One region of the Arthrobacter sp. MMS24-T111 genome, then DNA from elsewhere that is predicted to be linked to it. Evidence: predicted binding sites of a transcription regulator. Region 1 holds the regulator's gene; the other holds the start of a gene.
What was found. Region 1 encodes LexA, which represses DNA repair genes until DNA is damaged. Its sites were predicted from a motif close to TCGAACANNTGTTCGA; they were not measured.
Positions count from the first base shown of each region.

Region 2: the regulator LexA is predicted to act here: its motif matches at 1,698-1,713, upstream of ACX5I6_RS14300 (DUF6504 family protein).

Region 1 is NZ_JBTZRO010000001.1:3,746,365-3,750,777, reverse strand. It holds gene ACX5I6_RS17560 (ATP-dependent DNA helicase) at 1-1,403, shown strand, start outside; gene lexA (transcriptional repressor LexA) at 1,436-2,164, opposite strand; gene ACX5I6_RS17550 (LysM peptidoglycan-binding domain-containing protein) at 2,578-2,934, shown strand; gene ACX5I6_RS17545 (histidinol-phosphate transaminase) at 3,105-4,223, shown strand; gene hisB (imidazoleglycerol-phosphate dehydratase HisB) at 4,285-4,413, shown strand, end outside.
Region 2 is NZ_JBTZRO010000001.1:3,033,535-3,037,947, forward strand. It holds gene ACX5I6_RS14280 (SOS response-associated peptidase) at 1-429, shown strand, start outside; gene ACX5I6_RS14285 (VOC family protein) at 457-879, opposite strand; gene ACX5I6_RS14290 (chorismate mutase) at 899-1,219, shown strand; gene ACX5I6_RS14295 (hypothetical protein) at 1,228-1,617, opposite strand; gene ACX5I6_RS14300 (DUF6504 family protein) at 1,750-2,073, shown strand; gene ACX5I6_RS14305 (DNA polymerase III subunit alpha) at 2,070-4,413, shown strand, end outside.

The DNA of each region.
Region 1 (4,413 bases):
CCGCTGAATGCTTCAGTGAACTGGCGCGTCAGGACGCGGCCGAGGCAGACGTCGTGGTGACCAACCATGCCATGCTTGCCGTCAGTGCCTTTGAGGGGCTCGCGGTGCTGCCCGAATATGACGTCGTGGTGGTGGATGAGGCGCATGAACTGCAGGACCGTGTCACCGGGGCCGTATCCGGGCAGTTGTCCGTGGCCATGGTGCACGCCGCCGCAGCAGGTGCCCGCAAGCACACGGCCATCACCGTTGACGCCCTGAACGCGGCGGCGGCCAACCTTGAGCTGGCTCTCGCCGGGGCGCCGAACGGCCTGCTGCCCAATGGCCTGAACGACGAACAGCTGGACTGCGTGGACCAGCTGCGTGAGGCCTGCCGCGCGGCGCTGTCCGATTCCAAGGGGGACAGCAACACCACGGCCGACGGCGGACGGCAACTCGCCCGGTCCCGCCTCATGCTGATCCTGGAATTGTGCGAACGGCTGCTGGCTGCCCGGGAGAACCGCGAGGTGGTCTGGTTCTCGCGCGCGAGCACCTTCGACCCCGGCCAGGGCTACTCCCAGCCTGACGAGCATGCACCGGTCCTGGTCAACATCGCGCCGCTGTCCGTTGCCGGGCGGCTGAGGGAAGGACTCTTCGCCGGTCACACTGTTGTGCTGACCTCTGCCACCCTGGCCATCGGGTCCGCCTTCGAACCGGCAGCGGGCGGACTGGGACTGATAGGCGACGGACTTCCCAGCTGGACCGGCGTGGACGTCGGCTCACCCTTCGACTACCCCAAACAGGGCATCCTCTACGTGGCGGGACACCTGCCCAAACCCGGCCGGGGTGTTTCGCCGGAAGCACTGGAGGAGCTCGAGGCGCTCATCAAAGCATCCGGTGGCGGTGCCCTCTGCCTCTTTTCCTCGCGTCGCGCTGCGGAAGAGGCCGCCGACGCCCTGCGGCCCAAGGTCGATATGACCGTGCTCTGCCAGGGCGAGTCAACCATGACCGCCCTGGTCAAGCAGTTCGCCGACGAACCGGACACCTGCCTCTTCGGGACCATGTCCCTGTGGCAGGGGGTGGACGTTCCGGGCGGGTCCTGCCGGCTCGTGGTGATCGACCGGATTCCCTTCCCCAGACCGGACGACCCCCTCATGACAGCCCGGTCGCGGGCCGTGGCCCAAGCCGGTGGCAACGGTTTCATGTCGGTGTCGGCCACCCACGCGGCCATCCGGCTGGCGCAGGGCGCCGGGCGGCTGATCCGGTCAACCGGCGACAAGGGCGTCGTGGCGGTACTGGATTCGCGGCTGGCAACCGAACGTTATGCGGGCTTCCTGCGGGCCGCGCTGCCGCCTTTCTGGTCCACGACGGACCGCAGCAAGGCGCTGGCCGCGCTCACCAGGCTCGGCGCGGAGGCCTCCGGATAGAGGCCTGCCGCGGCCGGAGGTGACAGGCGGTGTCAGAGCGACCGCAGCACCGAGACCACTTTGCCCATGATGGTCGCGTGGTCGCCCAGGATGGGTTCGTACTGCGTGTTTTGCGGGAGCAGCCAGGTGTGGCCGTCCCGCTGGCGGAAAGTCTTGACGGTTGCTTCGTCATCGAGCAGGGCAGCGACGATGTCACCGTTGACGGCGTCCGCCTGGCGGCGCACCACAACCCAGTCTCCGTCGCAGATAGCGGCGTCCACCATGGAGTCTCCGGCCACCTTGAGCATGAACAGCTCACCCTGGCCGACAAGTTGGCGGGGGAGCGGCATGACATCTTCAACGAGCTGCTCGGCGAGGATGGGACCGCCGGCGGCAATCCGGCCAACCAGCGGAACCATGGCGGTGTCCAGCGCGGTGGGCAGCTCCGTTACGGTGGCGCCCGGCGTCTGCGGTGCTGACGCGGCAAGCGGCTTCCCGGCGCCGCCGTCGAGCGTGAGGGGCATGAGCACCTCCATGGCCCGCGGCCGCTTCGGGTCGCGCCGGAGGTAGCCCAGCTTTTCCAGCTGGGACAGCTGATGGGTCACGCTGGACAAGCTCGCCAGGCCCACCGTGTCGCCGATCTCGCGCATCGAGGGCGGGTAGCCGTTGTCATTGACGGACCGCTGGATGGTCTCGAGGATCTTTTTTTGCCGTGGGGTAAGCCCCTTCGGAGTCCTCTTTGGTTGCGGGGCCGTCCTGCCCCCGGCGGCTGCTGCTGCCATGTTCGCCAATGCCTTTCGCTTGCCGCCGGATCTTCCGCCCCACGCCGTTGGCCGGCGCTGCGTGAAGGGTCGCCGCTGTCATTGTCAGACCCTGCTGTTCAACTTCAGTGGTGGTTGTTCTTGGTTTCCAAGCTAGGCCAGCCACATTGCTTTTTCAAACATTTGTTCTAGCGAGTCTCGACATTGTTCGTTGATAGGTGCTAAAACTTAGTAAGCAAAGTTCGAATATGTGTTCTAATCACTGCGTGACCTGTTCGAAGACCTGGCCGGAAGAGATTGGTATTCCGGCAGGGCAGGCAGGACGGCAGCGGCGGACACCCGGGCAGCACGGCAGGTCCAGGAGGGCTCAGTTCATGTCAGCTTTAACTCTTTCCCGCATTTCCCGTCCGGAATTCTTGGCCGGGGAGCGCCACATGTCAGGCAACCGGCGGATCAGTGCCGGAACTGCGCCATCCCCGGCGCCGCTTCGGTTGACCCGGCGGGGCCGGATCGTCCTGGTGGGAGTGCCGCTGATTCTCGTCGCGGTCCTGCTGCTCTCACTGGCGGGACTCTTCCACTCCCCGGCCAAGGCCTCCGACTCCGCCGCGGACCTCGCCGTGACACCTACGGTGACAGTCACCGTCCAGCCCGGCCAGTCCCTCTGGTCCATCGCCGGTGCCGTAGCTCCGAACCGGGATGCGCGCGACGTCGTGGCGGACATCGTCCAGCTCAACAACCTGTCCGCCGGCGCCGTCCTGCCCGGGCAGCAACTCTTCGTCCCCAGCCACTGACCTGCCCTTGAGCGGTCGCCCCGGAGCGGCGGCCGTGGGCGCCGCGGCCTGGAACCTGCCGGTGCCCGTCCCACCCGGAGTCTGCCGTCAGCTCCTTGCCCCGGCAGTTTCCGGGGCAGGCGGAAAGTGTCATATTTTCTGGTAATTGCCACGGCAACTAAACTGTTCAGGTGAACGACCAGCTAGAACGCCTGAACCGGCTACCCCTCCGCAGCAACCTTCGCGGGCTGACTCCCTACGGGGCGCCCCAACTGGACGTCCCCATTCTCCTGAACGTCAACGAGAACACCCATGGCGTCCCGGCGGACGTGCGGGCAGCCATCAGCGCCGCCGTGACGGAGGCCGCCGCCGGCCTGAACCGCTACCCGGACCGGGAGTTCACCGAGCTCCGCAAGGCCCTGGCCGAATACCTTGGCCACGGGCTCGACGAAACCAACCTGTGGGCCGCCAACGGCTCCAATGAGGTCCTGCAGCAAATCCTCCAGGCTTTCGGCGGCCCGAACCGCACTGCCCTGGGCTTTCCGCCTACGTACTCCATGTACCCGCTGCTGGCGAGCGGCACCGACACGGAATACATCACCGGTGTCCGGGCCGAGGGCTATGACCTCAGCGCAGAGTCCGCTGCCCGCCAGGTCAGGGAGCTGCAGCCGAACATCGTGTTCCTCTGCTCGCCGAACAATCCCACCGGCACCGGCCTGGGACTGGACGTCGTCGAGGCTGTCTACGAGGCCGGTGTTCCAAGCCAGACCATCGTCATCGTGGACGAGGCGTACCACGAGTTCGCCCACGACGGCACCCCGAGCGCACTGACCCTGCTGCCCGGCAGGGAGCGGCTGATCGTCTCCCGCACCATGAGCAAGGCTTTCGCCCTTGCCGGGGCCCGCCTTGGCTACATGGCCGCGGCACCGGAGGTCACCGATGCCCTGCGCCTGGTGCGCCTGCCCTACCACCTGTCCGCCATCACGCAGGCAACCGCCCTGGCGGCCCTCCAGCACCGGGAAGCGCTGATGGCCGACGTGCAGGACATCAAGCAGCAGCGCGACCGGATTGTGGCTGAGCTGACGAGGATGGGCCTGAAGCCTGCGGCGTCCGACTCCAACTACGTGTTCTTCGGTGGCCTGGAGAACCCGCACCAGGTCTGGCAGGAACTGCTGGACGCGGGCGTGCTGATCCGCGACGTGGGAATTCCGGGCCACCTGCGGGTCACGGCAGGTACTGAGCCGGAAACCACAGCCTTCCTCACATCCCTGGAACGCATCCTTGCCGGCCACGCCGCGCTTCCCGCCTAGACTTGATACTGCGGCGCTGGGCGCCCTGAACCACTCCTTCTCCCACTAAGGATCCTTCACCATGAGTTCAACCGGTTCGAACACTGCTGCGGCCCGGACCGCCCGAATGGAGCGCGCCACCAGCGAGTCCTCCGTCCTCGTGGAGATCAACCTCGACGGAACGGGTGTGTCCAACATCGACACCTCGGTT
Region 2 (4,413 bases), 710 kb from region 1:
TACGAATGGAAGCAAGGGCCCGGGAAGTCCAAGCAGCCCTATTATGTGCACCCCGGTGAGGACCACGGGCTGGTATTCGCCGGCTTGTACGAGTGGTGGAAGGACCCGTCCATTCCGGAAGGGGAACCAGGGCGCTGGCTGCTGTCCACATCCATCCTCACAGCGGACACCCCACCGCCCGGGACTGAATCCACCATCTTCGGGAAGCTGACGGAACTGCACGACCGCGTGCCCCTGCCCATGGACAAGGCCACCACGCAGGCTTGGCTGGACCCGCAGGCTGACGACGCAGCCGCCCTTGTGGACCTGGTGCGGGCCGGGGTCAAGGAAGCTGCCGCCGACTGGCACGTGGAGTCCGTGGGCAAGGACGTGGGGAACGTCCGCAACAACGGACCGGACCTGATCCGCCCTGTGGAGGCACTGTTCTAGCAGTCCCTGCCAGGGGTGCGGACGCCGTCACACGGTGACCGTGCCGGCGTCGTCCACGGTCCAGGTGGGGTTGTACGCGACTTCCCAGCGGAACCCGTCAGGATCCGCGAAGTACCCCGTGTAGCCGCCCCAGGGTTGCGTGACGGGTTCGGCGATGATGACTGCCCCCGCCGCTGCAGCCTCTTCCATGACCCGGTCCACGTCCCCGGCGCTCCCCACGTTATGGCTGAGGGTGATGCAGGGAACCCCGTCCGGCGGGCTGACGCCTGCCTCCGCCTGCATCTGCCGGACGTCCCACAGCGAGAGCACCAGCCCGTGGTTCACCTGGACGAACAGCACCTCCCCGGCAACCTCACGGTGGACCGGCCAGCCAAGGCCGTCGATGTAGAAGGCCCGCGACCGGTCAACGCTGCGGACGCCGAGGGAGATAAAGTCGACTCTTGGCTCCATGCTTCGATACTGTCAGAAGATGGCGACAATTCAAGGAAACGAACGGGATGCCCAGGCCGACAAGGAACAGCTCGCAGCTGTCCGGGTCGCAGTCGATGAGGTGGATGACCAGATCGTCACCCTCATCGCCCGCCGCGAGCGGCTGATCCGGATCGCCGGCACCCTCAAAGGCGACGACGCCGAGGTGCGGGCTCCCGGCCGGGTGGAGCGGATCATCGAGCACGTCCGGGCCGCGGCAGAGAAAAAAGACATTGACCCGGACATCGTCGAGTCAACCTACCGGGCCATGATCTCCGCGTTCATTGAACTCGAACTGAAGATTCATAAGGAAAACAGCTAAGGAAACCCCTACAGGGTTTCCTCCACCGGAACCCCATGCTGGAACTCCCGTCCGTCCGCCTCGCTGAAGGCTGACAGGACGTGACCTTTCCCGAGCCCGTTCAAGGCCGTGGCGGGAAAGCTCCCGGTGATGGTGCTGTCCGAGTGGGATACGCCGGACAGGTCGTAGTCTTCCTCGATTCCCTGGTCCCGGTTGAACGCGTAGCAGGCAATGGCCTCCCCGTTCATGAATTCAATGCACAGCCGCCGCTGCGTTGAATAGTCCGGCGTGGCTCCCATCAAGCCCACCACGTAGGCGCCGGACCCCGGAATGGCGCCATCAATATTGAACGTGGCCACCAGGGTGGAGTCCTGGGTCTTGATGCTTGCCTGCTTCAGGAGTGCGTCATCGGTACTCATGCCATCATCCTGCTCCCTGCCGCACGGTCCGTCCACCCCCGCCTATGTTTTGCCGGCTCCCCGGCGTAGACTTTATTTATTCGAACACATATTCGAATCAAGCATTTGGGGAGTACCGTCCGGGAGGCGCGCATGGGCATGTTCAGCGAGTCCATTGACGTGGCATGTTCCACCTCCGGGCAGCCTGAATCGTTAACGTGGGCAGGCCGGGACTACCTCATCTGCGCCGAACCTGTCCGGTGGTATGAACGCCGACAGTGGTGGGCTGAAGACGCCAGGGCTCCCCTGGGAAGCGGCCCAGGCGTGGTGGACCACGAAATCTGGCGCATCCAGGTGCTTCCCGCTGACGCGAACAATGCTTCAGAACCCCTGACCCTCGACCTCACCCGGCATGTTGGCAGCGGCCGGTGGCGGCTGCTGCGGATCCATGACGCCCTTCGCCCCAGAACAGCATGAGCTTCACACACCTTCACGTTTCCACAGCATTCAGCGCCCATTACGGCGTCTCCTGGCCGGAGGAACTTGTCCAGGCCGCCGCAAGCGACGGCGCCACTGCCCTGGCCTGCACCGACCGGGACGGCCTGTACGGCACCATCAAGCACCTCAAAGCCTGCATGGCTGCGCGCATCGACCCCATCGTGGGGGTGGACCTTGCGGTGTTCGACGACGAAGGGGACCACCGCACGCAGGTAGCCGGGCGGGTGGTGGTGCTCGCCCGCGGGCACAACAATGGCGCGGGGTACCGTGCTCTATGCCGGCTGGTTTCCGATGCCCACGCCAGGACCTCCGGGAAGGCCGGGGGAACAGTGCCGGTGGCTGTCACCCGTGCCGAATTGGCCTCCCGGACCCTCGACCCTGCAACGCTCAAGCCAGTGCTGACCGTCCTGATTGGACCGGATTCCGACGTCGGCAGGGCCATGGGGGGACGGCGTTACCTTCGCCCCCGAACCCTTTTCAAACAATGGCTGGATGCCATGCCCGCGGGAACCGTCGTTGCAGAAATCGTCTCCCAGCTCAGCGCGCCCGGCTTTCCCCTCAGCACGGCCCATGCTGTCCGCATGCTCCGGCTCGCCGAAGAACACCACGTCCCCGCCATCCTCAGCAACGCGGTGCGGTATTGCGCTGCGGACGGGGCGCCCACCGCGGACGTCCTGGACTCTGCCCGGACGCTGAAGTCCCTTCCGGAGCTGGCAGGGGAACCGCTGCTCCAGCCCACCGGCCAGGGGTGGCTGAAAACTGCGGAACAGATGCTCGGCCTGGGCAAGGAAATCATTTCCGCAGCAGGGTATGGGACCGCCGACCTCAAGCAATTGATGGCACAAACCGAGGCGCTCGCCGACCTCTGCCGGATGGATCCCGCCTCGGACATGGGATGGAAGCAGCCCGTGGTGCCGGAGGCATCGGTCATTGGCATCACCCGGGATCCGCATATGGAACTCATCCAGCGGTGCCATGCCGGAATTGGCAGGCGGTTCCCGGGGATCGGCGGTCCCGACGAGAAAACGATGCTGGCACGGCTGGAGCATGAGTTGGGGATCATCCGGAACCTGGGATTCTCGTCCTACTTCCTGACTGTGGCGGAGGTGTCCCGGATGATCCAGGACATGGGAGTCAGGGCTGCAGCCCGTGGGTCCGGGGCGTCCAGCCTGGTCAATTACCTGATCGAGGTAAGCCACGTAAATCCCCTGCAGCACGATCTCATCTTCGAACGGTTTCTCTCCAACGACCGCGCCACCCTGCCGGACATCGACATCGACGTCGAAAGCGCTGAACGCCATAACGTCTACCGCCAAATTTTCGAACGCTTCGGCTCCGAGCGCGTCACCCTGATGAGCATGCAAAACGGGTACCGCGCCCGTGGAGCCGTGCGCGACGCCGGGATGGCGCTGGGAATGGACGACGACGAAGTGGGGGAGATCGCCAAGCAGTTGTGGCGGTTCTCAGCCAGGAAATTTCGCGAAGCGCTGCAGGAAAAACCCGAACTCAAGGAGTTCGCCGGCCGGGTGGAGCATCGGGACGCCGACGGAAACCAGCAACTGGACCTGCTGGTGGACCTGACCGAGCGGCTGGACCGGCTGCCCCGCCACATCTCGATGCACCCCTGCGGGGTCATCCTGGGAGATGCCACGCTCCTGGACCGCACCCCGGTCCAGCCCAGCGGCCTGGGCCTGCCCATGAGCCAGTTCGATAAACACGACATGGATCCCATGGGAATGCTCAAGCTTGATGTCCTCGGTGTCAGGATGCAGAGCGCCATGGCCTTCGCGGTCCGGGAAGTGATCCGCCTGCACCCGTCCAAGGCCGAGGTGGTGGCTGCGGGCCGCCACCCGGCTGGTCCGGATGGCAGCGGACCTGACTACATAGCCGCTGACGGGCGGATCGACCTCAACGCCGTCCCCCTCGATGACGAACCAACGTATGAGCTGATCCGCAGCACCCACACCCTCGGGTGTTTCCAGATCGAATCGCCGGGCCAGCGGGAACTGATTGGAAAGCTGGCACCCCGGGAGTTCAACGACCTCATTATCGACATCTCCCTGTTCCGGCCGGGACCCATGAAATCGGACATGGTGCGCCCCTTCCTGGAACACCGCCATGGGTTCGCCCCGGAGGTGTATCCACACCCGGACCTCAAGCCCGTGCTCCAGGAAACCCATGGTGTGACGGTCTTCCATGAGCAGATCCTCAAAACCTTCGACGTCATGACAAAGTGCGGGCTGGCCCGAGCGGACGAATTCAGGCGCGCCCTTGGCAACGAAGCGCTGGAGACTGCGGTGGAGGAATTCTTCCGCCGCG